Regions from separate parts of the Pseudoalteromonas sp. SR45-1 genome, predicted to be linked through region 2. Evidence: predicted binding sites of a transcription regulator. Region 2 holds the regulator's gene; each other region holds the start of a gene.
The links. Region 2 encodes FliA, which starts transcription of late flagellar genes. Its sites were predicted from a motif close to CTAAAGNTNNNNNNNNNNNNGCCGATA; they were not measured.
Positions count from the first base shown of each region.

Region 1: the regulator FliA is predicted to act here: its motif matches at 7,721-7,747, upstream of pomA (flagellar motor protein PomA).
Region 3: the regulator FliA is predicted to act here: its motif matches at 8,531-8,557, upstream of H5089_RS19755 (DUF5610 domain-containing protein).

Region 1 is NZ_JACJDR010000005.1:221,868-232,271, reverse strand. It holds gene H5089_RS07585 (tetratricopeptide repeat protein) at 910-1,767, opposite strand; gene H5089_RS07580 (M20 family metallopeptidase) at 1,879-3,189, shown strand; gene H5089_RS07575 (DNA topoisomerase III) at 3,266-5,206, opposite strand; gene H5089_RS07570 (hypothetical protein) at 5,252-5,758, opposite strand; gene H5089_RS07565 (flagellar motor protein MotB) at 5,971-6,891, opposite strand; gene pomA (flagellar motor protein PomA) at 6,894-7,661, opposite strand; gene H5089_RS07555 (exodeoxyribonuclease VII small subunit) at 7,983-8,225, shown strand; gene ispA ((2E,6E)-farnesyl diphosphate synthase) at 8,228-9,115, shown strand; gene dxs (1-deoxy-D-xylulose-5-phosphate synthase) at 9,221-10,404, shown strand, end outside.
Region 2 is NZ_JACJDR010000017.1:50,258-60,661, reverse strand. It holds gene H5089_RS16310 (chemotaxis protein CheW) at 1-237, opposite strand, end outside; gene H5089_RS16305 (chemotaxis protein CheW) at 262-1,053, opposite strand; gene H5089_RS16300 (ParA family protein) at 1,057-1,827, opposite strand; gene H5089_RS16295 (flagellar motor protein MotB) at 1,840-2,799, opposite strand; gene H5089_RS16290 (flagellar motor protein) at 2,801-3,565, opposite strand; gene H5089_RS16285 (chemotaxis response regulator protein-glutamate methylesterase) at 3,558-4,721, opposite strand; gene H5089_RS16280 (chemotaxis protein CheA) at 4,780-6,999, opposite strand; gene H5089_RS16275 (protein phosphatase CheZ) at 7,015-7,788, opposite strand; gene cheY (chemotaxis response regulator CheY) at 7,806-8,189, opposite strand; gene H5089_RS16265 (RNA polymerase sigma factor FliA) at 8,230-8,940, opposite strand; gene H5089_RS16260 (MinD/ParA family protein) at 8,967-9,827, opposite strand; gene flhF (flagellar biosynthesis protein FlhF) at 9,820-10,404, opposite strand, start outside.
Region 3 is NZ_JACJDR010000028.1:14,866-25,269, forward strand. It holds gene gspL (type II secretion system protein GspL) at 1-733, shown strand, start outside; gene gspM (type II secretion system protein GspM) at 730-1,203, shown strand; gene H5089_RS19710 (type II secretion system protein N) at 1,207-1,965, shown strand; gene H5089_RS19715 (UPF0149 family protein) at 1,988-2,575, shown strand; gene H5089_RS19720 (hypothetical protein) at 2,603-2,809, opposite strand; gene H5089_RS19725 (hypothetical protein) at 2,809-3,168, opposite strand; gene ccoG (cytochrome c oxidase accessory protein CcoG) at 3,457-4,887, shown strand; gene H5089_RS19735 (serine/threonine protein kinase) at 4,973-5,947, shown strand; gene H5089_RS19740 (thiol:disulfide interchange protein DsbA/DsbL) at 5,982-6,605, shown strand; gene H5089_RS19745 (thiol:disulfide interchange protein DsbA/DsbL) at 6,622-7,260, shown strand; gene trmA (tRNA (uridine(54)-C5)-methyltransferase TrmA) at 7,327-8,424, opposite strand; gene H5089_RS19755 (DUF5610 domain-containing protein) at 8,587-9,726, shown strand; gene murI (glutamate racemase) at 9,792-10,404, shown strand, end outside.

The sequences.
Region 1 (10,404 bases), on a different contig from region 2:
ATGATCAAACTCTTCAATTAAAAAGTTTTATGTCTTTCGACAGCTCAATGAATTCTGAATTTTTTAATATCTTTCGATATTGAATTGACTGTGCCGAAGCAACTTATAAATAAGTTACTTCTGTTGGTCACTCAGTTTTCAATTGAGACTCTAATTTGTTTGCCTCGCTACCTAAGTAGGTTGGCTGTTAGAACTCAATCTGTACGAGTGCCCACACAGATGATTGCTTTATATTGTTAAAGAACGTTGCGATTATAAAGTTGAACTTTATCTCGCTAGGGCTGCGCATATTACGCTTTCCTATTTTTTTGTCAACACTTGAATTTAAACTTTCTAAAAAGATTCAATCTAAGTTTTACTTAACACCCTGAGTTGTTCGTGCCTCGCTATGCGTTGCTGTTTCCCGTCTCAGTGGGGTCGCATTATAGGGAGCGGCGGATTTTACGCAAGCGTTATTTGCATAAAATAGTAATTAAAATTAAGCCCCAAGCAAGCACACACGATAAGCACAAGTTACTCACAAAACCCTGTTGATAACTCTTCTTTTTACATAGCTAAACCATACTAAAGCTATTAATTAAAACCTTAAAAATGCAAAAAGCACCTTATGTAGGTGCTTCTTAAAAGTAATAGTTATTAGAATCTAGGGTCTGTTTATCTTTCAAGGTTAAATTTGCAGCAGCCTGTTTGGTATTCAGGCAAGGCAGAGCCTATGTAGTGTGGTTACTCCCCATAAATAGGCGATAACGTAGCATTAATGCCAAACAGGCGCTGCCCAAAGGGTTCTTCCTAGGGGCTATTTACTCTTTGTTACTCGGTTTTTACTTAGCCCACTAGGTTACAAATCTCGCGCCGCGATTAAACACCCCCTAGTTTGAACAAATTTTAATCCGCAAAGAGCAACAGACCCTAGTATAAAATACTATATAACTTGCGACGATACTTAGCTGCGAGTGCGTCGCCATCAGGTAAAGAGGCAATAATGGCTAAAAAGCTTGGTTTTGCTTCGTTGAAGTTCAGATCTTTTTGTAGAACTGTAAACAGTACATCCAATGCTTCTTCTTTTCTGCCTGCTTCATTAAGTAAAATACTGAGCTCTTCTTTTAATTCTAAGTCATTTGGATACTTTTCTACTTGTTGTTGCTTTTCTTTAATCTCTGGTGAATCTTTTGCCTCAAGCGCGGCTTCGCATTTTGCTTTTATATTATTAAAGTAAGCATCTTGCTCTTGTGCATCTATTGTATTTATAAGCGCTTGCGCTTCATCTACCTTGTGAATTTGAATACATATGTCTGCTAGCACTAACTTGATACGTGCATTACCGCTGTCTATTTCATAAGCTTGCTTTGCATAATTAAATGCAGCATTTAAATCTGACTTTAATAACGCTTGCTTTGCTTGCTCTAATAGTAAGTCTTGTTGCGCAGGTAAATGCTTTGCTAGGGCTTCGCGTATTTGCGCTTCGCTTTGAACACCTGCAAGTAAATCTACTGGTGCGGAGTCTTTTAATAATACAAGCGTAGGCAGTGTTTGCAGACCAACTTGTTGCGCAAGTTGAGAAGCGAGTGCTTGTTCTGCATCGCAATCTAAGTTTGCTACTACTATATAGCTTGCATTTTCTGCTGCTACTTTATCTAAAATTGCAGCCTGTCCGATGCAGTCAGGACTTTGAGGAGAGAAAAAGTTAAGCAACACCAATTTTTGTTGTGATGTTTCACCGAGTACTTGTTGAAGGTTTTGCTCATTAATACTAACTATGTTGCTCATTGAATTGATTGCCATATTCGTCTATTTAGGTTTTTATATGGTGGTGAACATAATAATTACAAGTCATATACCTAAATCACTCGGTATACATATTCAACAATAAGGGAAAATATGAAATTAACTTACCTAAGTGCAATACTTTTATTAGCAAGCCCATTAGTACAAGCAAATGGACTCGATTTGAATTTAAGCAAAGCCATGCCAGCTATTGAAAAGTTTTACCTCGACTTACACCAATCCCCAGAGCTTTCTTATCACGAACAAAAAACAGGTAAAAAGATAGCAGATAGATTAACTCAGCTGGGTTTTAAAGTAACAAGTAATGTAGGTGGCTTTGGAGTAGTTGGTATTTATAAAAATGGTGAGGGGCCGACAGTAATGATCCGCACTGATACTGATGGCTTACCTATTATTGAGCAAACAGGAAAATCCTATGCCTCAAAAGTCAAAGTAATAGACGAGCACGGTGTAAAAGTAGGTGTAATGCACGGCTGTGGCCACGATATCCACATGAGCTCTTTTATTGGAACTGCAGAGCAGTTAATTGCTCATAAAAAACAGTGGCAAGGTACATTAATGATGGTTGCACAGCCTGCAGAAGAAGTAGGTGGGGGTGCTAAAGCGATGTTAAGCGAAGGACTATTTAGTAAATATGCAAAACCTGATCATATAATTGCTTTACATGTAAGCGCTAGCGTCCCCGCTGGTAAGGTATCAATGAAAAATGAATACACGATGGCAAGTGTAGATTCTGTCGATATTACAATTAAAGGTAAAGGTGGTCATGGTGCTTACCCTCATACAACTATAGACCCAGTGGTTATAGCTGCACGCACTGTACTTGCTTTGCAAACAATCACAAGCCGAGAGCTTTCACCGCTTGAGCCTTCTGTGATTACAGTGGGGTCTATTCATGGTGGCTCAAAACATAATGTGATTTCGGATGAAGTAAAACTACAACTCACTCTTAGAAGCTATAACCCCGATGTAAGAAGCGCTCAAATAGCAGCAATAAAACGAATCACCGCAGGTATTGCACAAAGTGCTGGCTTAAATGAATCTAACTACCCTGTAATATATGTACATGAAGATGAATCGATTCCATCTACTTATAATAACCCTGCACAAACAGACATTGTTAGAAACTCTATTGCCAGCGCAATTGGCGATACTAATGTACTTGAAACACAAGCTGTAATGGCGGGTGAAGATTTTGGCCTATACGGGCGCACCGATGAAAATATCCCTATCACCCTCTTTTGGCTAGGAGGCGTAAACCAAGCACAATATGCAGATTCAATAAAAACAGGTGAGGTACTCCCTTCTCTACACTCTAGTAAATTTGCACCAGATTATAAAGTTGCTATTCCTACTGGAATAAAAGCAATGAGTAACGCTGCTGTTGCTTTATTTAATAAGTAACCTGAGTTCTGGATAATAAATCTATCTCAAACAGAGTTCAGGTTGAGTAATATCGTTTAATAAAAAAGCTCTGTTGCTAACTAGCAACAGAGCTTTTTTTATAACTCGACTTTTTAAAGGTCGCTTTTCCACCTCGTTTAGCAAAACGTTTTTTAGGTGAGGTTTTTGGTAACTTCGCAAATGCATTGCTATCGCAGTTTGCTGCTAATTGAACAAACCCATTTAGGTCAGCAAGTAAAGGCTGTAAAAATTGCTGATAACTCATTGCCTGCTGTGCAATATCACCTAAGCTCGACTCCCACTTTGCGGTTAAATCAGGACTCGCTAAACCTTGTGGTAATACGCTAATAAGAGCAAGTCCCGTTTCGGTCGCTCTAATTGACTTACCTTCACGTTTTAAAAAACGCCGCTTAAATAGCAACTCGATTATTCCCGCACGTGTTGCCTCCGTACCTAAACCATCAGTGTCTTTTAATACTTTTTTAATTTGTGGATCTTTAACATAACGGCTAATGCCCGTCATCGCAGCCAACAATGTGGCATCGGTAAAATAAGCAGGGGGTGATGTATGCTTTTCGACTACTTCGCCTTTATCGCAAAAAAGAGGCATACCTTTTGTTAAAGGAGGTAGCGAGGCTTCATCTTTTAATTCAGATTTACCCATTAACACCTTAAAACCCAAGCTTACATCTTGCTTTGCATTTGCCTTAAAAAGCCCACCAGCAATAATTACCTCAGCTTTAGTTTCGTTATATATATAGTCGGGATAAAACTGAATTAAGTAATGACGGCTTATTAATTGATATACCTTTGCTTCGTCACCGCTCAAACTCGCTGACTTTAACTGCTTAGCCGTAGGCACAATGGCATGATGGGCAGCTACTTTTGAATCGTTAAAACATTTACTACGCTTTTTTACATCAGCCCCGTTTACTAATTCACTGCTTTGCCCCCCATTTGCACTTATTGCCTTTAAAATAGCAGATGCTTCTTGATGGTGATCTTTAGGTAAATAACGATTATCTGAGCGTGGGTAAGTAATTAGTTTATGACGTTCGTAAAGTATTTGGCAAATATCCAATACTTTTTGAGCTGGCATACCAAATGCTTTAGCGGCATCTATTTGCAGAGCAGATAAATTATAAGGTAATGGAGCACTTTGCTTTTTTTGTTTTTGGTCGAGTAAAGTAAGCTCAGCACTTTGCTTTGTAATACGTGAAGCAACATTTTCTGCAAGAGCTTTGTTAAGTATTCGCCCTTCTTCATCTTGATGTGGCTCACATGCTTTGCTTGGAACCCACTTAGCTATGAATGGTTGATTATCAGGAGTAAGCAAATGCGCCAATACATCGTAAAAAGGCTTAGATACAAAGTTCGCTATTTCGTTATCTCTATTAACAACAAGACCTAAAATAGGGGTTTGTACTCGCCCTACCGAAAGTACATTACCAAACCCTGCTTTTTGCCCTGCTAACGTATATGCACGCGTTAAATTCATACCAAATAGCCAATCAGCACGAGAGCGCGCTAAAGCAGATACACTTAACGGAATAAAATCTCGATTAGAACGCATAGTACCCAGTGATTTTTTTACTGCGGACAAATTTAAATCACTAATGAGTAAACGTTGCGTACTTTGCTTTTTAGCCTGACTTATTTTGGCTTCTTCTATTACTTGATCGACTAGTAGCTGGCCTTCACGGTCTGGATCGCCAGCGTGAATAAGTTGCGAGGCCTGTTTAATTAATTTTTTTAAAACAGTGAGCTGTTTGCGAGTTTTGGTTTTGGCTTTTAACTTCCACTGTTCAGGTATTATAGGTAAGTGTTCAAACTGCCATTTTTTAAAGCGCTCATCATAGTCATCGGGTTCTGCTTGTTCTAGCAAATGCCCAATACACCACGATACACAATCGCCATTAGCGACTTCTATATAACCATCATGTTTTTTATGTGGTTTTGGTAAGGCATCAGCAATTGCTCTGCCTAGTGATGGTTTTTCTGCAATGTAGAGTTTCATGGGAGTCGCTCACTCACTGTTTATATAAACAGTAGTTTAGCACAGCTATTTTGAAGGTGGGGAGTTTTCTATTTTTGACTTTACACTACCTTGCTTAGTGAAAAGGATAATTAAAGGTAAATAGCATACAACCACCGTGGCAATATTGATAAATGGCATTAGGGTCTGATAAATAACGGTACTGTAAGCTAAATCCCACAAATGGCGGTCAACTAATCGGAATAGTTGTAATATAGGTGCGCCAATAACAACTAGTTGCCCAATAACACATTGCCATAAATAAACTTTATCCTTTATACCCCAGTAAGCTATAAGTGCCATCCAAATAATATCTGTGATCGCCCAAACTAAATAACGATAAATATAAATGTCATCAAACGCTCGTAGGCTTGAAGCAGTTAGGTTACCAAAGAGGAAAAAAGCTGCGGTAAGTAATACAAATCGAAAGGCTAGGCGATCTTTAAATACAAAAAATATAAAAATAGCCGGACTTAGCATTAAAACCCAGCTTTTGCTTAAAATACTAACAATATATAAAAACCATTCAGGCAAAATACTCTGCCCTATTTTGTTTTTTTATCGTCATCAGTACCATCACCATTACCCGGCATGTCGCAATATTTATTGATTATTTTCACAGGCACTCCATTACATATGTTAAGGAAATGTACTGTAAGCTAAAATGACGAAATTGCCAAGATACTTAAGGCAATTAAGTACCTTAAATCAAAACAAACATAGTGAAATATAACACAAGCAATAACTTAGCGCACATCAATAGGAGCAGACTCTTTAGCCTTACCTTGCAGGATTGATATTTCTACTCGACGGTTTCTTCGGCGATCTTCATTTGAATCGTTTGGAACAAGTGGACGAGTATCAGCTCGCCCCACTACCATCATGCGGTTTTTATCAAACCCTTGCACCGTTTGCAGCTCGCTTGCTACAGCTACAGCTCGCTTTGACGATAAGTCCCAATTATTAATATATAGCTCATTCGATACCTGAAAATCGTCGGTATGGCCAGATACAGTTATTTCGCCAGGTACATCTTTTAACAGTACACCAATATCTTGAATTATGGGTTTAAACTTAGGTTGTAAAAATGCACTACCCGAAGGAAATGAACCATTCTCTCTAATACGAATAATTATTTGCTGCCCTAAAGATTCAAGCTCAATTGCACCATCTATTATTTGCTTTTCAAGCTGCTGCGCGATTTTTTTAACGAGCTCGTTAGTTTGTTCCTGATCGGCCGCTGAAGTTGCTTGCTCTGACGATTGCTCTTGAGAAGTACTACGAGATTCGCCACCACGTTTATCCCCGCGTTGTTCTTGCCTGCCGCCAGCTGAGCTTTCATCTCCAGCCTGAAACTCTAACATTTGTTGAGTCATTTCGACTGTTTGCTGCTGAATGGTTTCTATTGGGGTTGGCTCTGGTTTGCCTGGGGTAAACTCCATAGCAATAACAGAGGTACCTTTAGGGATATCTTTTACTTCAATTTTATTCTGCACACCAAAAGCAAACTTCATAGAGCCCGCAATTTGTTTAAACTTAAGTACATCCATTTCTGAAAACGCAAGCAAGAGTACAAAAAAGCACATTAACAGTGACATTAAATCGGCAAACGTTCCCATCCATGCTGGTAGGCCTGGTGGTGGGCATTTGCACTCTTGATCAGACATAATTACTCCTCGGTATCTACTTTGCGTTTAGATTCAGCTAAGTAATTTTTCAAAATACCTTCGATAACTTTTGGATTTTGGCCATCTTGTATACCTAAAATAGCATCTAAAATTAAACGCTGATTCATAGCTTCTTCGTCTTTACGCAGTTCAAGTTTTACCTGAATAGGAATTGCCACAACATTGGCTAAAAACGCACCATATAAAGTTGTTAAAAGCGCTACCGCCATTGCCGGGCCAATTGCTTTTGGGTCATCCATGTTAGATAACATTGCAACTAAGCCAATTAGAGTACCAATCATTCCCATTGCTGGTGCAATATCGGCTAATGACTTAAATAAGCCTGCACCCATTTCATGTCGAGTAGTGGTTAAAGAGATGTCTTTTTGAAGTGTGGCGCGAACAACATCTGCGTCATGGCCATCAACAAGCATGTCGACGCCTTTGCGCATAAATGGATTTGGGATTTCAGCTTCTTCGAGTGCTAAAAAGCCCCCTTTACGAGCTGAATCAGCAAGTTCTACTGCTTTTTCAATAAGCTCTTCTGGCGTTTCAATTTTAAACATAAACGCTTTAGCAACAACTTTACCTATACCCAAAAACTGCGACATGGTGAAATTTGATAAAACAATGAAAAGTGAACCACCAAATACAATTACACTAGAAGGAGCATCGGCAAACATAGCCATTTCACCGCTACTACTCATAAACATAGACATGACAATTAAGCCAATTGCGCCTAGGATCCCGATTATGGTTGCTAAATCCACATTTCCTCCAGAAGTTTCATGCTTAATGGCCTTATCATAAACTTTTATTATTAACTGCTTATCGGCAACATATTGAATTGCTTAAGCCATTTTTATAAATAAACATAAAAAGCAGCCTTTAGCACTATTTTAGATCAAGTTATAAGGGCTACCTAATTATCAATTGATTTATTAAACTAACAGACCGCTATTAAGGCTTTATTAATACACTTGAAATATAATTTAACGTTATAAAAGTAAAAAACCAATATCATCCTTTGACCTAGTTTAGCATTCCCCCTAAAATTGACCCCTAAATTTATTATGTAAGCTGAAATAAAGATGGCGACTAAAAAACCTGAAAACTTAAGTTTCGAACAAGCACTAGAAGAATTATCTACAATCGTTAGTGACATGGAACAAGGTGACTTATCGCTTGAGCAATCGTTAAAGCAATTTGAGCGTGGAATTGCATTAGCAAGTGCTTCATCAGGTAAATTACAGCAAGCAGAACAAAAAGTATCAATTTTGATGGGGAATGGCGAAAAGTCAGTTCTTACGAATTTTGATAATGATATGGAATAGCTGTGAGCATAAATAATTATATCGAACGTGCTCAAAAAGATGTAGTAGCGACCTTACAACAGCATTTTAAACAGCCTCTCGATACTGAAGAAACAGTCAAGAACGCCACCCAGTATGGATTATTTAATGGCGGTAAAAGATTACGTCCATTTTTAGTTTATGCCACAGGTAAAATGCTCGGTGCAAACCAGCAAGACTTACATGTACTTGCAGCTGCAATTGAGTGTATCCATAGCTATTCGCTAGTTCATGACGATTTGCCCGCTATGGACGATGACGACTTACGCCGTGGCCGCCCTACTTGCCACATAGAATTTGGCGAGGCAAATGCAATTTTAGCCGGTGATGCCCTACAAACACTCGCCTTTGAGCTTATTGCGAATCACAAATTTACATGCTCGTCGCAAACACAAGTAAAAATGATTGCTACGCTTGCCAACGCATCAGGCCTTGAGGGCATGGTAGGCGGACAAGGTCTTGACATAGCAGCAACAGATAAAGTAATTACCGTACAAGAGCTTGAGCGAATACATAAGCTAAAAACCGGAGCTTTAATTAATTGTGCAATTACACTTGGTGCACTGTGCAGTGAAAAGGCAGATCAACAAACCTTAGAAAATTTAAGCATTTTTGGGTATGCTATAGGGCTGGCGTTTCAAGTACACGACGACATTTTAGATGTTGAAGGCGATACGGTTACTTTAGGTAAACCACAAGGCTCCGATATTGCCGCGAATAAAGCGACATATCCGGCGTTATTAGGTATGCTAGGCGCTAAAGAAAAGGCGCAAAATTTAATACAACAAGCCCATGAAGCGTTGGCAAATATAGATGCTGACACAACACTTCTTGCGTCGCTAGCAAATTACCTAATTGAGCGTGACCACTAATTTTTGCTCATACGTATTGCAATTAGCACTGACATTATTACTCAACATTAATTATTCGTAAAAGCTTTGAATGAATTAATGTTAGCGAAGGATATATATAAAACCATGACACTTGATAGTAGCAAGTATCCATTACTTAATTTGGTTGACGAGCCAGCCCAATTGCGTGACTTAGCGCAAGACAAACTCCCTGCATTTAGCAATGAGCTGCGCGATTATTTACTCAACTCAGTATCGCAAAGTAGCGGTCATCTAGCGTCTGGTTTAGGGACGGTTGAACTAACCGTTGCGCTACATTATGTTTATAACACTCCAGACGATCGCCTAGTTTGGGATGTGGGTCACCAAGCTTATCCACATAAAATCCTTACAGGTCGTCGCGACCAAATGCACACTATTCGCCAAAAAGACGGTTTGCACCCTTTTCCTTTTCGCGATGAAAGCCAATACGATACGTTTAGCGTAGGTCATTCAAGCACCTCTATTTCAGCTGCCTTAGGTATGTCTATTGCCGCCCAAAAAGAAGGCAAAGGTCGAAAATCTGTAGCCATTATTGGTGACGGAGCTATCACCGCAGGCATGGCATTTGAAGCGATGAATCATTTAGGCGATGTAAAATCAGACATGCTTATTATTTTAAATGATAACGAAATGTCGATTTCAGAAAATGTTGGCGCATTAACAAATCACTTTGCCCGAATTTTATCAGGTAGCTTTTATACTAACATTCGTGAAGGCAGTAAAAAGTTACTCTCAGGTGTGCCTCCGGTAAAGCAACTTGCCAGTAAAATGGAAGAGCACATTAAGGGCATGATGATCCCGGGGACCTTCTTTGAAGAATTAGGCCTAAATTACATAGGCCCAATTGATGGTCACGATGTAAACATGCTTGTAGATACATTGCGTAATATGCGTAATTTAAAAGGCCCACAGCTTTTACATATAAAAACGCAAAAAGGTAAGGGCTACAAACCTGCTGAAGCCGATCCTATTGGCTACCATGGTGTACCAAAATTCGATCCGAGCACAACTAGCCTGCCTAAATCTAAACCTAGCGCTGCTACTTTTTCAAAAGTTTTCGGCGATTGGTTATGCGACATGGCAAAGCAAGACAGCAAGTTAATGGCTATTACGCCAGCAATGCGCGAAGGCTCTGGCATGGTACGTTTTTCTAAAGAGTTTCCAGATCAATACTTTGATGTGGCCATTGCAGAGCAGCATGCTGTTACTTTAGCAGCTGGTTTTGCTTGTGAAGGTTTAAAACCTGTTGTTGCTATTTACTCGAGCTT
Region 2 (10,404 bases):
ACCAAAACGTGCGCGAGTATCAATAACGGTAACAACGTTGCCGCGTAAGTTAATAATACCAATCACATATGAAGGTGCACCTGGTACAGGAGCTATCTCTGTATAACGAAGTATTTCTTGAACTTGCATTACATTTACGCCGTAGGTTTCTTCCTCTAGCTTAAACGTAACCCACTGTAAAATTTCATCGTTATTATCTGCGTTTTTATTTGCTGACAGTAATTTATCTTGATTCATGCTATTACCCCGTAATGGTCATTACTACTGACGGCTATCTAAGCCTTTCTCTAATAATATATTTAAATTATCTACGTCTATCAAAGCACACATTTTTTCTTTTATAACGCCAGCAAGCCATGGGCGCTTGCTTTTATTTGTACGCCATTTTACATCTTCTTTACTCAATGTAATGTTATTTATCAACTTTTCAGCTAATAAACCCCACTGGCTATCACCTAGTGTAATCAAATATTGATAATCTAAAGATGCCTCTAATTTATCATCATATTTTTCTGGCATAACCCAACGCGCAGTATCAACAACATTAAGCTTTTCTTCTCTGTTAAGCATAACGCCTTTAAACCATTTCGGCTTACCAAACAAATGATTTACTTCACCTAATTGATGTATTCCACCAAGTGCTTTTAATGGCACAGCCAAGGTCAAGCCAGCAACTTCAAAAAACAATGCCTGAAATTCACCATCAAAATAGTCTGATTGGCTAGTAGTTACAATCTCCAGCTCTGGCTTTTCTATAGTAGTAATTGCAGGTGCTATTACTTCCTCGTCAACCACTTCATTAACTTTTTCAGTTTTAAACGCTGGCTCAGCTATTGGCTCAATTTCAACATTGAGCAAGTCATTATCAAATGTACTCTCTGCTGCTTTTAATTGTTCTTTAGGTTTTGAATGAATATGCTGTTGTGAATCATCTGGGATTTGCTCAAGTAATTTTGCAACTGGCTCAAGGTTATCTACAGGCTCATCTTCACATAACAAAGCCCCAAGGTATTGTTTCATTACTTTTTCATTAGCAAACAATTGCTTACTCATTCATTAACCTTGTTCAATTAAATATTCTAGCAGTGCTTTATATGCGTATACACCGCGCGAGCGAGGACAATACTCTACAGGTACTTTTTGTGCAAAGCTTGCATCTCTAAATTTGGTATCCACCGGTATCACACCTGGCCAAACTTTATCACCATATGTACTTTGCAATGTTTTGTATGCTTCTAACGATGCTTTAGTACGTTTGTCGTACATGGTAGGAATTATAGTATATTGATAATCTTTTGCTTGAGAGGATTGCATCAAATCCATAGTACGCATCATTCTATCAAGCCCTTTTAGTGCTAAAAACTCCGTTTGCACTGGCACTAAAATTCGCTCACTTGCTGCAAGCGCATTGACCATTAACACCCCTAAAACTGGAGGGCAATCTAAAATGGCATAATCGTAATGTTCGCTAATTTTTGCAAGCGCTTTTTTTAGTATTAACCCCATCCCTGTTTTATTACCCATACTTCGATCAAGCGTAGCTATTGCCATAGTCGCAGGTAAAATATCCAAGTTTTGAAGTGTTGATGGACACAAAGCTTGGAGTATCTCTTCACTTTGCATACTTGTACCACGGGCAAAAATATCGTACACACTGACTTCTAAATCCTCTGAGTCAATGCCAAAGTAATAAGTGAGTGACGCATGAGGGTCTGTATCTATAAGCAATACACGTTTACCTTGTAATGCCAAAATACCGGCAAGGCTCACTGCGGTTGTTGTTTTACCAACCCCTCCTTTTTGATTAGCGACAGTCCAAATCTTCACATTACATCCTAATTACTGTTCATTGCGCGTTGTTATGCGAATACCACCATGAGGCAAACGAATTATTTTTATTGTATCGTCATCTGAAGGAAGTTCAATTTCAGGTTCAATCACTGCAGGCTCATCAGCTTGCCCGTCACTTTTAACCTCTTGTTTTGGCGGTAATCCATACTTAGAAAGTGCGATAACAACTTTACGATTTTCTGCGCGCCCTTGTTCTGTATCGTTACTTGCAAAAGGTGAATATTGGCCATAACCTTCTATCGCCATTCTAGCTGAATTAATGCCTAATGCTTCCAGCTCTACTAAAATTGACGTGGCTCTAGCTACCGACAGCTCCCAGTTCGAACGAAATATCTCATTACGAATACTTTCATCATCAGTATAACCTCGTACTCTTACATAGTTATCTACTGGTGCAATAATATCTTTAACAATCTTGACGACCTGTTTTGCTCGAGAGTGTGCAACTGAACTACCACTTGAAAATAACATACCTGAGCTTAGCTCTATAATCAGCCAATCTTGGTTAAGCTCTAAACTGGCTTCTCCATCACGGATTTCATCAATAAGCGCTGACTGTAATTTAATTAATAAACTATCAAGAGGTTTGCCTAAATACTTTTGCTGGATGTTGCTTGTATCACTTTGGCCGTCGAGTAGCTCAGGACCTTGCTCTTCTTTTAATATACTTTCGCCATAAAGAACTTCTTGTTCAGGTGTCACTCTATCTGTCAATATTCCATTACCGTTGACACCTTCACCTTGCTGGGAGTATTGGCGAGCTGACTTATCAAAAACCTGTTCAAGGGAATCTGACAATATTTGGAATTGTTCTTCTTTATTAATCGCTATCGCATACAGAACCACAAAAAAAGCAAACATAATAGTCATGTAATCGGCATACGATACAAGCCAACGTTCGGTATGTTGACTTTTAGCAGCAGAGTGACGAAGTCGTCGGCGTAACATGTTATTCGTCCACTAAATTAGGGCGCTCTACACGATAGGCTTCAAGCTTTAATTCTATATTTACTGGGCTTTCACCTATGCTTATTGCAATAACGCCTTCAGCAAGCATTTCATGGTAAAGCATTTTTTGCTCTACACGCTGTTTTAACTTATTTGCCATAGGTAAAAACAATAAATTAGCTAAACCAACACCATAAATGGTCGCAATAAATGCCGTTGCAACGCCGGCGCCAAGCATTTGTGGATCGGTAATAAACGACATTGCCTGTATTAAGCCAAGCACCGCACCTAAAATACCAATGGTAGGGCTGTAACCCCCCATTGCTTCATAAACACGCGCGGCTTCAAGCAAACGATCGCGCTCTAGCAGTAAATCAATTTCAAGCGTGTCACGTAGTTTTTGCTCTGAGCAGCCATCGACAAGTAAGCTTAAACCTTTTGCTGCATAGGCATCTGGGTGAGCTAAGGCTTCATTCTCAAGCGCTAAGTAACCTTCTTGACGTGCTTTATGAGACCATCGTTTAACTTGCTCTATTGCGTCTTCAATATCGTATTGTGGTGCAACAAAAACCCACGAGCTCATATTTAGCATTTTTTTGAATGTGCTAGCAGAGGTTTGCAACATAACAGCGCCAAGCGTGCCACCAAGTACAATAATAAGCGCAGGGCCATTAAATAAAGCTGAAATAACACCGCCTTCTAAAGAATAACCTAAACCTATTGCACTAAGTGCTACCAATAGTCCAAATATTGAGAGTTTATCCACAACCTACCTCTCTCATTATACGTGCTGCAACATCGCTCAATGCTAAGCTTTCACTTGAAAGCCCCGCATTAGCAATTGCTTGGGGCATTCCATAAACGACACAGCTTTTCTCATCCTGTGCCCAAATAGTTGCCCCCGTTTGTTTTAACATTCTTGCACCATCACGACCATCAGCGCCCATACCTGTTAAAACAATAGCAAGTACATCGCCTTGATACGTTTTAGCTGCACTAGCAAAGGTTACATCTACGCTTGGTTTATAACTTATTCTCTCGCTATGATCTTCAAATACGCGCAGCGTTCTATTTGCTCCACGCCCCTCTACCATCATCTGCTGCCCGCCAGGCGCTAAATAAGCAGTTCCTGGTTGTAAGCGATCGCCTTGTTGTGCTTCTTTCACTTTTATTTGGCACAAACCGTTTAAGCGCGCTGCAAACGCAGGTGTAAATGCAGCGGGCATGTGCTGAATAAGTAAAATAGGGTGAGGAAAATTAGCAGGCAATTGAGTCAATATAGTTTGCAGAGCAACAGGACCACCTGTAGAAGTACCAATAGCTAAAAGTTGATATTGTTTTCCACTTGCTCGCATTGAGGCAACATTTGAACTTGTCGATGCAACAGGCGCAGCTCTTTGAAAGCTTCTATCAGGCTGCTTGATTTGAGTTGTTGATGTGCTTGTTCTTTGCGAAAGTGAACTTGTTGGTTTCGTTGAAATGACTGGTGTAGCTGGTGTTGCCGCTCTAAATGTTCGCGGTAAACGTCTTCGTCCTATATCTTTTACTTTACTTTGCAAAAGCTTAATTGCATCTTCATTATTGCGTGCAATATCTTCAAATTTTTTCGGTAAAAAATCCATTGCGCCAGCATCTAACGCATCAAACGTTGCCGTTGCACCATCACGTGTAAGTGATGAAAACATTAAGATAGGAGTTGGGTTACTCGCCATTATCTCTTTAACTGCGCTAATACCATCAAGCACAGGCATTTCGACATCCATGGTGATCATGTCAGGACGCAATTGAGCTGCTTTCTCAACAGCCTCTCTGCCATTAACAGCAAAGCCTATAACTTGTATATCGCTATCTTGCTCAAGGATTTCGCTTACTCTACGGCGAAAAAAGCTTGAATCATCAACAACTAAAACTTTAACGGCCATTTAGCTCTCTTATTAAATTTATGCGTAGGTATATATTAAATATATACCTACTTTATTATTAGCCTGCGTAATGTTTTAACATGTTTGGAACGTCTAAAATCAGTGCAATGCCGCCATCTGAAGTTATTGTAGCGCCTGCCATACCTGGCGTTCCTTGAAGTAACGCATCAAGCGGCTTAATCACTACTTCTTCTTGGCCAATTAATGAGTCAACAACAAAACCAATTTGTTGCGTACCAATTTGTACAATAACGACGTGACCTTTAGATTTTCGCTGAGAACGATCTGAGTCTTTTACTAACCAATGCTCAAGGTAAAATAACGGTATCGCCTTTTTACGCACAATAATTGTTAATTGCCCATCAACTACATTCGTCTTCGTTAAATCTAAATTGAATATCTCACTAACACCAGCCAGTGGTAACGCAAATGTTTGTGCGCCAACAACGACCATTAATGTCGGTAATATAGCCAAGGTAAGTGGTACTTTTATTTCTAAAATAGTACCGACACCAAGTTCAGACTGAATGCTTACTGAGCCATTAAGTTGCGTGATCTTAGTTTTAACTACGTCCATTCCTACACCACGGCCTGAAATATCAGATATTTCTTCTTTTGTAGAAAAGCCAGGTGCAAAAATCAGGTTATATGCTTCGGTGTCAGAAAGTCGACTCGCTTGGTCATGATCGAGTACGCCTTTACTAATTGCAATTTTTTTCAGTTTTTCAGCATCCATACCTGCACCATCATCTTTGATGGTTAGCAAAATATGGTCGCCCTCTTGAGATGCTGATAAAGTAACATTACCTGTTCTAGACTTACCTGCAGCTTCACGGACAGCGGGCATTTCGATACCATGGTCAACTGAGTTTCTAACTAAATGCACAAGCGGATCGGCAAGTGCTTCAACTAAGTTTTTATCTAGATCGGTTTCTTCACCAATAAGCTTTAAATCAATATCTTTATTTAAGCTACGTGCTAAGTCGCGTACAACGCGAGGGAAGCGACCAAATACTTTCTTAATTGGTTGCATTCGCGTTTGCATAACCGCACCTTGAATATCCGCAGTCACCACATCTAAGTTAGAGATTGCTTTACCCATCGCTTCACTGTCTGAGTTAGTCGCTAAACTAACCAAACGATTTCGTACAAGAACTAACTCACCAACCATATTCATAATTTGATCGAGTCGTTTTGTATCTACGCGAACAGTGGTCTCTGCTGCTGGTGGCGCTGATTTTTTTGGAGCTGCTGCTGGTGGTACTTTAGCTACTGGCTTCTCTGGCGCTTTTTCTACTGGTTTTGGAGTAGGAGCTTTAGCTGGCTCAGCTTTTTTTACTGGTTCACTCACTTGTTTAGCTGGCGGTGAAACAGGTTCAGGTTGTTTTGCAGCTGGCGCACTTTCTATCGATTTAGGAGCAGTGCCTTTACCATGAAGTTCATCAAGAAGCGCTTCAAATTCGTCATCACTAATTTCATCATCTGATGAATTAACTGTATTTACAGCTGGTATAGCAGATTCTACAGGTGTTTTATTGGCATCATTTTGTTCAGGTTTGCTCGTAACTTCACCAAAACTGCCAACACCATGTAACTCGTCTAATAAGCTGTCAAATTCATCATCAGTAATATCACCACTAAAATCACTACTACTTGCTACTGGTTTTTCAACTGCAGGACCTTGTCCTTTACCGTGCAGCTCATCAAGTAAGCTTTCAAATTCGTCTTCAGTGATTTCATCTATTTCAGCATCGCTAACCGAAGGCGCTCCGCTAAATAGTTCATCAAATGCAAACGGATCTTCATCATCAGCTACCGGTGTATCCACCACTTCATTATGAGGTTGTTCAACCTCTGTTTGTGAAGAGGCTTCAGTGGCTTCGGCTTCTGTTGGAGGTAGACCTAAGATATGAAGAGTATGAAGTAATTCAGGATCTGCAGGTTCAGGCTTGTCTCTGTTTTGGATAGTCGCAAACATCTCATTAATGGTGTCTAGTGCTTGTAAAATAACATCCATTAACTCTGAGTTGACTGTTCGCACGCCTTGACGTAGTAAATCAAATACGTTTTCAGCACCGTGACAAGCATCAACAAGCTCTGTCATAGCTAAAAAGCCTGCACCACCTTTTACAGTGTGAAAACCTCTAAATATAGCGTTTAGTAACTCGGTATCTTCTGGATTATTTTCCAGCTCAACTAACTGTTCAGATAAAAGCTCTAGGATTTCTCCAGCCTCTACAAGAAAGTCTTGTAAAATATCTTCATCAACTTCAAACATGCAGTTACTCTCCTCTTAGAAGCCCAAACTTGATAAAAGATCATCAACTTCATCTTGATCAGATACAACATCATTACGCGATTCTTTATCAATAATAGGGCCTTCAGGACCTGCTAAAGTTTGTGTGGCAACTGGTTCTTTTATTTTTTGTTGTTCTACTTTATTCGCGGTGCTGTTACTGTCGTCTTGTTCAGCAAACGCAGTTAAAAGATGCAGTAAACTTTCTTCTACTTCCCTAACAAGTTCAATAACACGGCGAATAACTTGACCTGTTAAGTCTTGATAGTCTTGAGCCATTAATACATTTGTCATTAAGTTTTGAAGCTCATCAGTCTTATGATGAGAGTTGTTCATAAACTTATCGATGCTATGGCAAAGTTGCTTAAACTCACCAAGCTCAATCTCGCGGCTCATTAAACGATCCCATGTCGGTTTGATATGAGATATTTCGTCCGCTAACTGTTGGGCTATAGGTAAACTGGCCTCCACTGCATCCATTGTTTTATTAGCCGCATTTTCTGTCATTTCTATAACATAATTAAGCCGCTTTTTAGCATCTGGAATCGCATCTGTCGTTATATCAGTTAAGCGAGTATCAAGCTCAAAACTTTTAAGGGCTTCGTGCAGTTGACGAGTCAACTTTCCAACTTCAGCAAATAATTCAGACTGCTCTTTAGATGCAGCCTCTAAAATCAACTGATTTGCTTTGTCTTGCTCATCATTTTCTAAAAAAACAACGAGCTGACGAGCTTGTTCTAACGTTATTTGAGGCGCAGCTGGTGCTGGCATAAGCCTCTCCCCCATCATTAGCCTAAGCGTTCAAATACTTTTTCTAATTTAGTTTTTAATGTTCCAGCCGTAAATGGCTTAACAATATAACCATTCACGCCAGCTTGCGCCGCAGCTATTATTTGTTCTTTTTTAGCTTCTGCCGTTACCATTAATACAGGGATATGTTTTAACTTCTCGTCTGCACGTATTGCTCTTAAAAGATCAATACCCTGCATTCCAGGCATATTCCAATCCGTAACTACAAAATCAAACACTTGATTTTGCAACATAGGCAAAGCTGTAGACCCATCATCAGCTTCTTGAACGTTAGTGAAACCTAAGTCACGTAACAGGTTTTTTATAATGCGTCTCATCGTTGAAAAATCATCAACTACAAGAATTTTCATGTTTTTATCCAAAACATCCCCCAGTGAGGTATTAACCTTTGTTTACTTACTACTAATTTATCCAGTCATTGATTTTAGCTTTAAGCTTAATCATCGCCTGACCATGTATCTGACTTACACGCGATTCACTTACATCGAGTATATGTCCTATTTCTTTTAAATTCATTTCATCGTTGTAGTACAAAGAAAGCACCATTGCATCACGCTCTGGTAATGACTTAATTGCACTTAGCAAAGACTCATTAAACCTATCATTTTTAACATTATTAAAAGGTTTATCTTGTGCTAAATCTTGGCCTACAGGAGTAATAACATCCTCATCTACACCAAGGTCTTCAATGCCTAATATTTTACTCGTATTCGCATCATTTAAAATATGATGGTACTCATTGAGCGAAATTTCAAGTTTTTCAGCAACTTCTATGTCCGTTGGTTCGCGGTTCAGACTACTTTCGAGCTCAGTAATTGCTTCTGCAACTTGCCTGTTTTTACGGTGAACTGAACGAGGAGCCCAATCACCACGGCGCATTTCGTCAAGCATAGCACCGCGAATACGAATACCTGCAAAAGTTTCAAAGCTTGCGCCTTTTGTTGCATCAAAGTTTTTCGAAGCTTCTATTAAACCTATCATTCCTGATTGAATTAAATCATCAAGTTGAACGCTAGGTGGTAATCGAGCAATTAGATGACATGCCACTTTTTTAACAAGTGATGCATGCTTCTCAACAATCACATTTAAATTTTGTGTTGATTGATATCCCATAGCTCTATTCACCAGTGTTGTCATAATTAACCGTTTACTAGTTTCTCAATGAAAAACTCTAAATGCCCAGATGGTTGGTTGGGTATTGGCCATTTAACTGCTTTTGTTGCCAGCGTTTTAAACGCAAGAGCGGCTGGCGAATTTGGAAAGAGCTCTACTATTACTTTTTGACGACGTGTTGCTTTGCGCATATTTTCATCATAAGGAACCGTTGCTACTAGCTCCATTGATACATCTAAAAAGCGGTCGGTAACTTTAGATAGCTTTGCAAACAATTCAGTGCCTTCACGCATACTGCGCACCATATTGGCAACAATTTTAAATTTATAAACGCCGTGCTCACGACTTAATACTTTAATAAGTGCGTAAGCGTCGGTGATTGATGTCGGCTCATCGCATACAACAACCATTACATCTTGCGCTGCACGCGAGAAGCTCAGTACCATGTCTGAAATACCAGCAGCTGTATCTACAATTAAAATATCAAATTCGGTATTCAATTCGCTAAACGCACGAATTAGCCCAGCATGCTCAGATGGTGATAATTCAACCATACTTTGCGAACCCGATGTAGCGGGTACAATTTTAATTCCTGCAGGGCCTTCAACTAAAATTTCATCAAGCTCACATTCACCAGACAAGACATGTGACAAGTTACGCTCTACACGTAAACCAAGCATCACATCACAGTTTGCTAAACCCAAGTCAGCATCCAGCACTAATACTCGATTACCTTGCTGCCCAAGTGCAATAGCTGTATTTAGAGAAACATTTGTTTTCCCTACTCCACCTTTACCACCGGTTACAGCGATAACTTTTACGCCGTTGTTATTGTTTTGACTCATTTTGCGCAGGCCGCTTGCTTGATCTAATACTGTGTTAATCATACATCCCTACTGTGCTTGGCGCCACTGCTTGGTGCCTTGAATGTTGTTCTTTTGTTCTTTTTAAATATAATTGCTCAGCCTTTTTAACTAGTTTCTCAGCATTTGCAACACGAATATCCTCTGGTACTCGTTGACCATTAGTAAGATACCCTATTGGAAGGCGATTTTGAATCGCAATACTAATAATCTCACCCAAACTTAATGATTCGTCTAACTTAGTGAAAATACAGCCACTTAACTTTACTTTTTTAAAGTGACGTACAGTTTCTTGCAATACATTAATTTGTGCTGTCGCGCTAAGTACTAAGTAGCTGCGAATATCTACACGTTGGTTACGCATTAACGTGTTTAATTGCTCAGTTAAACGTAAATCTCGCTGGCTCATACCTGCTGTGTCAATTAATACTAGACGTTTATTTCGTAAATGATATAAAACTTCAGCTAATTCATTAGCATCTTTAACTTGCTTAACACCACAACCAATAATACGACCATATGTTGCAAGTTGTTCATAAGCACCAATTCTGTATGTATCAGTGGTTATTAACGCCACTTTATCGGCACCATATTTTTGTGC
Region 3 (10,404 bases), on a different contig from region 2:
CAACAACCAATGGTTGTTTAAGCAAGGGCAATGGCATATTAGTGCGGTTGAATCTAGTTGGTTGAATGGCTATTTATCAGCCATGGGTAACCCCGACATTAAACATTTTAGTCCTGCTAATCAGTTTCCTGAAAGCGTTAACTTACAAGCCCAAACAAGCGATTACGACTTACCTTTAGCATTATTTGCAAAACAGTTAGATAGCGTTAATTTTAACTTACGCCAAGGTATGTATCAGCTTAAAAAACAAAGCGCTTTGTGGTGGGGTTACTGGAAAGGCGCCGCAATTATAGCAAGTGTTGCATTGGTTTCTACAATTACAATAAAAGCTATTGAGTTACACCAACTTAATACACAAGTAGAAGTAGCTAAAGCTCAAGTAGTCGACAGATATCAAATAGCATTTCCGGGAACTAAAGTTCGCCCTAATCTAATTAAAAGCCAAATTAAAGGCGCGTTAGATAAAATACAAGGCTCAAGTGAATCCGGCTTTTTAGACTTAACGACTAATTTGGTTGATGTATTTTCGCAAGTCAGCGAATTTACACCTGAAACACTTCGTTATGACAAACGTCGCAATGAGCTGCGCATTCGTGCACGGGCTAAAGACTTCCAAACTTTTGGTAAAGTAAAAATCATACTTGAAAAGCAAGGTTTAACTGTTGAGCAAGGGTCTTTAAATAATGACGGTGATTATGTCGTAGGTGAAATTAAACTGCGAGGTGCAGTATGAAAAAGCAGTTAATGAAACAGTGGCGTTCGCTTAAAGAGCAAGAACAACAATTGGTAATGGTCGCTGGTGGTGTGTTTATTATTTTTGTTTTAGTAATGGGAATATTTAGGCCATTAAATAACGCGATAGAAAAAGCACAGCAATCTCAAATTAAACAACAAGAGCTATTAGCTTGGGTTGATGACAGTATTGTTAAGCTAAAGGCTGCAGGCAACACCAGTGTTGCTAGCAATACAAACTTAAGCCAAGTGGTAAACTCTACTCGTGGACGCTATAAAATCAATATTAGTAAAATGCAGCCCAGTAGTGATTCACTTCGTTTGACGCTCGACTCAGTAGAGTTTAATCAGTTAATAGAATGGCTAGATGAGCTAGTAAATCAGCATGGTTTAAAAATTGAAAATTTAGATTTAAGTCGCGATGATAAATCAGGCTATGTGCGCGTAAGCCGTTTAGTATTAGAGAATTAATTAATGAAAAAAATAATAACGTTATCGGCTGTCTTTTTAATTAGTTTTATTGTGTTTTGTATTATTAAATTACCAGCCAGTATTGCGCTTGATATAGCAAAGCCGTATTTTCCAAAGCAATTAGAAGTTGGGCAAACTGTAGGCACTGTTTGGCAAGGTCAAATGATGCAAGTTCGTTTTGATGGTGAGCAGTTAAATAATGTGCGTTGGGATATTGCAGGCTGGAAATTATTTACAGGCAAACTAAATGCGAACATAAAATTTGGTAATCCACGAGAACGCAGTGATATTTCGGGTTACGCAGATGTAAGTTATGGGTTTTTTAATAAAAAAGTAATAGTGACTGATGCCCTAGTGCGCTCAACAGTAGAGCGTGCAATGCAACGTGTGCAACTTCCTCTGCCTGTTACCGCTAAAGGGCGTGTGATATTAGAACTTGATGAATACAGCTCAGGCGCACCTTATTGTGATTCACTAAAAGGTGAAATAGCGAGCCCTAATATTGATGTTCAAGGCTTAAATGGATGGTTTAATATTGGTCCTCTAGCTGGTAAGTTAAGCTGTAAGTCGGGTGATGTTGCTATATTAATTGACCCAGATAATACGCTTGGCCTTGAGGCAGATGCTACACTTAAAGCTAATTTCGACTTCAGAGTGGCAGGTTATGTAAAACCAGATGCCAGCTTACCTAAAGATGTACATGATGCGGTTAAGTTTTTAGGCCGACCAGATAACCAAGGTCGCTATCCGCTCAACTTTTAATGTTTTAATATAAAGAGTTTTAATGCAAATACCCCAATTTACTGAGTTGCACGCAAAGCAGCTCAGCTCATTTTTAAATACCCAATCTCAAGCAATGACCCTTGTACAAAGCCAAGGCTATTTATTTGGTGTAATTTGTTCGCCCAACCCATTAGATGTGCATGAGTGGCTTGAGCAGATATTGCCAAACACAGCTAATGATTTAGATGAAGAAATGCTTTTTTTGTTTATGGCGCTTTATCACAAAATTAGTGAGCAGGTGTTCGAAACTGGATATAAATTACCAGACACATTTGATGCTGAATTTTGTAAGTCGTGGAGTAAAGGCTTCTTAGTTGCAACGAAAGCTTATGCAGAACCTTTGTTAAATGCACCGCAATTAGACGTTGATTTTAAACAAGCACTAGAAAGTGCGTTAAGCACACTAAGCTTTTTTGCACTTGACCAGCTAGCAATAGCTCAGATTGCCAAACAAAATAACATGACAATAGAAGCTTTGTGTCAGTATCAGTATGAATCTATGGGTGACTTTGCATTAGGGTTTGCTGAACTAATTGAAGTGGTCGCAATTAATAGCGGCTTGATAACCGACGAGAGTTGGGAAGAGTAATTATTAATACTAGGCGCTTAGTTTAATCTAAGTGCCTAGCTCTAATATAATATCCGTACAGCCTTGTTTGCACTTTACTATGCCTTTACCAGGCTCGCTGGTGGCTAAATCAAGTGTTAAAACCCCATTACACTTCTCACACTTTAATGTTTTGCCTTGCGCTAATTGCTTGAGCATATTGCGCTGCTTATGAAATGAGTCGCTTGCTTTTTTATTTAATCCTGAAAAATCCACTACTTTGCTCGCTTTTGTTCTAATGCTTCAGTCACTATTTTACATACCGTATTTAAACGGTCGTCATAAAAATAAAGGTTTAAGTCACGCTCACGACAATAGCGTAGGTGAAATAACTGAACAGAGTCATCTGTTGTAAACGTTTTTTCTACATATTCACCTTCAGATTCAGATAGTTTAAGTTGACTGCTGATCCTATTTTTCGCCATATTTGCAGCGGGGCTTCTGTTGACCTTGCTTGCATCACTTAAAAAGCCAATGCCTTCACCTAGTAACCTTTCGCGAGGTTCTTTTATAAGTGGGTGATCAATTGTAAAAAAGGCAAGGATCACAACTACCAAAATAATAAATTTTTTCATGGATACATAAACCTTGATCTAAGTAGGGTTGAATTACCATGCAGTGTAATAAACTGCATTTTAAAAGCAAGTAACTGGGATGAATAAATTATTAGCAATCTATGCCAGTAATTTTAACCAACATTGTTATAATGATTAACAGCAGTCAGATATTTCTGAAATATCTGAAAGTATTCGAGAAGGCAATTTATTAAAGTAAATATGCCTAGCAAGTAACTTGCTAACTTTAAGTATAGAGTACTTGAGTATTGCTGGATTTTTATTTCCAAGCGGCGTTGAGGAACTTCGATGGACAAGCAAATTAAAGTAAAGAATATCCCTGTAGAGGTGAAAATCCAAAAACCGGATTTAAGCCGTCAAGATGATAGGTTCAATCCCCGAAATCGTATTTATGTGCGTGCTGTAAAAGGCCTACATCAATTACTTAGACAGCGCATTGGCTTTTTAGGCCTGCTTGCGTTTATGTTACTACCTTGGATTAATTTTAATGGCCAGCAAGCTGTGCTGTTTGATCTAATTGGTCAAAAATACAATATTTTTGGTTTAACGCTATGGCCTCAAGATTTTACTATATTAGCGTTTATTTTTATGTTGGCAGCATTTGCGTTGTTTTTAGTGACCACCTTCTATGGACGGGTGTGGTGTGGCTATACATGTCCGCAAACTGTTTGGACTTTTATTTTTATTTGGTTCGAAGAAAAGCTTGAAGGCACGGCTAATCAACGTAAAAAACTCGATCAACGACCCATGAATTTTGATAAGTTTTGGCGTAAGACGGCAAAGCATACTAGTTGGGTATTGTTTTCGTTGTATACCGCAATTTCTTTTGTGGGTTATTTTACGCCAATAAGGGAGTTACTCCCTGACTTTGTAACGTTTGATGTAGGTGGTTATGCACTAGTCAGTATTATTTTCTTTGCTGCGTGTACTTATGGTAATGCCGGTTGGATGCGAGAAATTATGTGTTTACACATCTGTCCTTACTCTCGTTTTCAATCAGCTATGTTTGATAAAGACACATACACCGTAACGTACGACGAAAGCCGAGGTGAAAGCCGTGGTCCTCGTTCACGTAAAGTAGACCATAAAGATTTAGAACTAGGCGACTGTATAGACTGTAACTTGTGCGTTCAAGTGTGCCCAACAGGTATTGATATTAGAAATGGGCTACAAGCTGAGTGTATCAACTGTGGTGCATGTATTGATGCGTGTGATGGCGTAATGGATAAAATGGAATACCCGCGTGGGCTTATTTCATATACGACAGAGCGAAATCTCGAAACCCCAGAAAATAAAACGAATCCACTGCGAGCTAAAATTATTGGTTACACGGTCATACTTGTTGTGCTTACGGGAGCGCTTGTCGCTAATATAGCACTGCGTAAAACAATGGACTTTGATATTATTCGTGACCGAAACCAATTATATCGTGTCGATTTTGATGGTTTAGTAGAGAACACCTATACATTAAAGGTAATTAATAAAGCGCAGTACGAGCAAACCTTTAATATTAAAGTACAAGGGTTAGATAACTTTAAGTATATTGGTAAGCAGTCATTTACTGTGCAGGCAGGGGAATCTCATAACGTGCCATTGTCACTTGTAATGGACCCTTATAATTTGAAGGCGCCGATGACTGAGTTTAACTTTGTGCTTTCACCGGTAGATGAGCCGGAGGAGACAATATCGCAGTCGAGTAACTTTTTTAAAGCGCGATAATCGCAACTTACCTTAATTAGGTAAGTTGATATAGCAATTAACAAAAGCGGGTATATAACCCGCTTTTATTTTATATAAGAAGAGTATGAGTAAATTTAGTTTTATTGACTTAACACCTGATCTAATACTCGATGCAATAGAAAGCGTAGGTGTGTACGCCGAATCTGGTTTATTGGCGCTCAATAGCTATGAAAACAGAGTGTACCAATTTAAAGCGGATGATGGCCTGCGTTACGTAGTGAAGTTTTATCGCCCAGAGCGCTGGAGTAAAGAGCAAATTCAAGAAGAGCATGACTTTGCATTTGAACTAGCGGATGCAGAAGTACCCGTTGTTGCCCCTATTTTATATAATGGACAAAGCTTATTTGAACACGAAGGGTATTTGTTTGTGTTGTTTCCAAGTGTAGGCGGGCGTTTATTTGAGGTTGATAATTTAGATCAGCTTGATGTAATGGGGCGATTGATTGGCCGTATGCACCAAGTAGCTAAAACAAAACCTTTTACTTATAGGCCAACAGTTACCTGCGAGGAGTATTTGCATACAGCCAAAGTTCATCTTCAAAAAAGTAACTTAGTGCCCATGGGAATAAATACTGCCTTTTATACTATTTTAGATTTAGTGATAGAGCAGGCGCAAAAACAGTATAAAGATGTGCAAAGTATTCGCTTACATGGTGACTGCCACGTTGGTAATATTTTATGGGCAGGTGATGCGCTAATGTTTGTTGATTTAGATGACAGCCGCCAAGGTCCTGCAATCCAAGATTTATGGATGATGCTCAGTGGCGATAGAGCGACGCAACTGTTACAGTTAGACACCCTTGTAAATGCGTATGAAGAGTTTTGTGATTTTGATCACTCTCAACTCAAATTAATTGAACCGCTGCGAGCAATGCGTATTATTCATTATATGGGATGGGTAGCTAAACGATGGAGTGATCCTGCTTTTGTGCGGAACTTTACATGGTTTGCTGATGACAAATACTGGGAGCAACAAATTTTAGCACTGAAAGAGCAACTTGCAGCATTGCAAGAAGCACCGTTAAAGTTATTGCCGTAATATTTTATTTAAAGACAAGTACAACGAGATACAAATGCTTAAAAAATTAAAACTGAGTTTATTACTTTTATGTTTACCATTTGCAGCACTTGCTGCACAGTTTGAAGTTGATAATCAATACACTGTTATAGATGTAGACAAAAGCAAGTCACCGCAAGTAACCGAGTTTTTCTCATTTTACTGTCCACATTGCTTTAAGTTTGAACCAGTAGCAAAAGCAATTGAAAAAGGCTTGCCAGAAGGCGCTGAGTTTATTAAAAACCACGTTAACTTTTTAGGTGGCGTGTCACCACAAGCACAAAGTAATTTAAGCTTTGCCTACTTAATTGCTAAGCAGCATGGTCAGGCGCAAAGTATTAGCGATCAAATTTTTAAAAGTATCCATGTTCAACGTGCACCATTAACTGAAATGAAAGACGTTAAAAAATTACTTGAAGTAAATGGTATTGATAGCGCAACATTTGATCAAGAGATTGCAAGCATGCCTGTTATTTCAGCTGAGCAAGCAATGCAAAACAAACAGAATAAATATTCAAAATTAGGCGCACTTACAGGTGTACCTACTTTTATTGTTAACGATAAATATAAAATAAACCTCAACACCATCAAAAATCAAAAAGAACTTGATGAGTTAGTAGCGTTTTTATTAGCACTATAAATTTCGGAGTATAATAATGATTAAATTAGTTAAAGCAGGTTTGCTTGCAATATTACTTCCTATGGCAGCAACAAGCTTTGCAGCAACGTATGAAGAAGGCGTGCATTACGACGTAGTTTCTGAGCGTGCAACTAAAAAGCCAGAGGTTAAAGAGTTCTTCTCATTTTACTGCCCTGCATGTAATAACATGGAAGCACTAATTGGTGAGTTTAAGCTTAAGCTTGATAAAAACGTTAAATTTAAAAAGAGCCATGTTGATTTTGTAGGTGTACGTGACCCAGAAAACCAACAGATGATGAGCCAAGCACTGGCGACAGCTGAAGTGCTTCCACAAAAAGATCAGATTATTTCTGCAATCTTTAATCATATCCATACAAAGCGCGCTAAATTTAATGAGCTTGCAGATGTAAAAGATATATTTGTAGCGCAGGGCGTTGATGGTGATAAGTTTGATAAGCTGTTTAAAAGCTTCTCGGTACGTACGCTGAGCTCTAAAATGAAACGCGACCAAGACTACTTTAAAGAAAAAGGCGCACTACGTGGCGTACCTACCTTTATTGTAAATGGTAAGTACAAATTAAACCTAGGTCGTGAGTCGGGTATTACTAAACCTGAAGACATTAGCAAATTAATAAATTACTTAGCTAACAAGTAAGTTTAGCTAAAACAAAAAAAAGCTCCTTAAGGAGCTTTTTTTATGGGTAACGTTTACTGAACGTATTTATTTGCGCTGTAAGAAAACGCCCGACTCAATGTGATGCGTATAAGGGAACTGATCAAATATAGCAAAGCGCTTAACGTTATGCGTACGTGTTAAGTGATCAAGGTCACGCTCAAGAGTTTCAGGATTACAGGATATATAAATTATGCTTTCGTAGTTAGCCACTAAGTCACACGTTAATTCATCCATGCCCGCGCGTGGTGGATCAACTAATATGGTTTGGCAGTCATAGCTTTTTAAATCAATACCATCTAAACGAGAGAAAGTACGCTCGCCATTCATTGCTTGAGTAAACTCTTCACTAGACATACGAATAATATCTAAGTTCTCTACGTTGTTTTTAGCAATGTTGTATTGAGCAGAGTGAACAGATGATTTTGATATTTCCGTCGCTAATACTTTATTAAAAGAACCTGCTAATGCAATTGAAAAGTTACCGTTACCACAATACAATTCTAGTAAATCATTTTTAAGTGGTTTACATAAATCTTGTGCCCACTCCAGCATATTAATATTTACTTTTGCATTAGGCTGAGTAAAGCTATTTTCTACTTGTTGATAAATAAGCTCTTGCCCATTAACTGTTAAACGTTCAGTTACAAAGTCATCACCTAGTACTTCTTTTTGTTTGCGAGCACGACCTATAAAGTCAATTTTGTATTTACTGCTAAGCTTTTCTTTCAGTGCTTTAATTTCACTTAACCATTCATCATCCAGTGGTTTGTGATAAAGCAAGCTTACTAAAATTTCACCGCTTAGCGTTGATAGGTAATCGATTTGAAATAACTTACGGCGTAATATTTCACAAGGCTTAAGATTTTCAATCATCACCTGCATTATTTCACCTACTAGAGGCGCTGCTGGGTCAAATGTATCAACACGGATTTTTTCTTTTGTTTGTTGATCAAACATAATGTGAAACAGATCATCACCGTCGTGCCATACTCTAAATTCAGCACGTTGGCGGTAGTTAGTTGGCTCTGAGCTAAATACTTCTAATTGCTCCACACCAAAACGTTGAAACTGCGTACTAATTCGCTGCTCTTTTTCACTTAACTGCGCTTGGTACTGTGTGGTATCTATTTTAATAACTGCCATTAACGCTACTACCTTATCTAAGATCTGTTTATCGGCGCTATTGTAGGGAGCGCTGCGTATTTGTCTAGTTTTGGCTAGCATTTATGCTGTTTTATTGAACATTGTACTTTAGTTTTTGTTGTTATAGCCGATAATAAACTACGCACGCTTAGGAGACGAATCATGAAAATAGGTAATTATGGCTTTACGCCAAACAACAACATCAATAAATTCAATAATAAAGCTGATATACAGCAACCTACAATTACGTCTCCTCAAGATAGCTATCAACAACGAGGCCGAGAGTTGGCCGCAAAGGTGCTTGGCGATAAAATGGCTGAGCAGCTTGGATTACCTATCGCAGAAAAAAAAGCAGATAAACCACTATTTGATTTTGATGAAATAGTAAAAAACGTACTCGATTTTGTAAGTAGTGCTGTAAATAAAGCAAAAGCTAACGGCGCTGATGACGAAAAGCTCAAAGATATGCTAGGCGATGCGCGCAAAGGAGTCCAAATAGGGATTGATGACGCTGTTGATGAACTCAAAGGTACAGGCGTATTTAATGATGACATGGAAGAGGGCATTAATAAGTCCAAAGAGGGAATTTACAATGGGCTGGATAAGTTTGAAGAGTCGTTATTTAACCCACAACCTGCCAGCGTAAATATAAGCCAGGCCCAATACGTCAGTATGACGAGTAATGCAGAGTATAAATTTACTACAGCAGAAGGCGATGAGGTAAGTATTAGCTTTGCTGATGTATTTGAATCTCAATCGGCAAGTGGCTATCAGCAAAATAGTAATAGTGAGTCGTTTGCAAGCTCATCATCGCAATCTCGACAGGTATCATTTTCGATGTCGGTAAATGGTGACTTAAACGAGCAAGAGCAAGAAGCTATTAATGCGATGATGGAAGACTTACAAGATTTAAGTAAAACCTTTTTTGGTGGTGATTTAGATGAAGCATTTGAACAAGCGCAAGAGCTGAGTTTAGACAGCGATCAGCTGGTGGCTTTTTCTATGGATTTACGCCAAACAAAAACAATAGCAACAGTTAAAAGCTATGAAGAATATAAACCAGCACCAGAAAAACAAGTAGCAGAGGGGTTAGCCCCTTTTAATGACGACCTTAAAAATGCTTTTGAAAAAGCGGGTGAGCTTGGATTACAAAATCAGCTAGCTGGCATTCTCCAATGGTTAAATCAAGATCAGGAACAAATAGATAAGTTAGTAGATTATACAAAGTCTATGTTCGAAAACCTTAATCAGTTAAATTCAGCAGCCGACAGGCTTACTGATTTAGAAGCCACGCAAAGTTAAACTACTTTCTTTTATAAAAACCTCATGGCAAACTGCCGATCTTAAAGTAAAGTAGGAACGGTAGTTTGTCAGCGCATATAATGGTCTTTGATTCAGGTATTGGTGGAACTACTGTACTTGAACATATCAAGCAAAGTATCCCCAATGCTCAGTACAGCTATTTTATGGATAATGCATTACTACCTTATGGTGCTCAATCCCAACAAACTATAATTAACCGATTATGTTCACTTATTCATTTCATCAAAGCCAACACGCTTAACGTCGATTTAATTGTAATAGCGTGTAATACAGCTTCTACATCTGCACTCAGCGCTGTTCGCCAAATTACGGATATTCCTATTGTAGGTGTTGTGCCAGCAATAAAGCCTGCGGCAGAATTAACACGCTCAAATCATATTGGCTTGTTAGCCACGCCGGCAACGGTCGCCAGTTCATACACAAAAACATTAATTGCTGAACATGCACGTAATGTAATCGTTAACCTTTATAGCAGTGTTGAATTAGTAACGTTAGCTGAGGAATGCTTTTTTACAGGCTTTTTAGATACAAATAAGTTGTATCAAGTACTCGATGAACTACATATAGATAAAACTATAGATGTACTTGTACTAGGGTGTACGCACTTTCCGATATTAGCAGGGCCGATTAGTCAGTACTTTGAAGGGAATGTAAAAT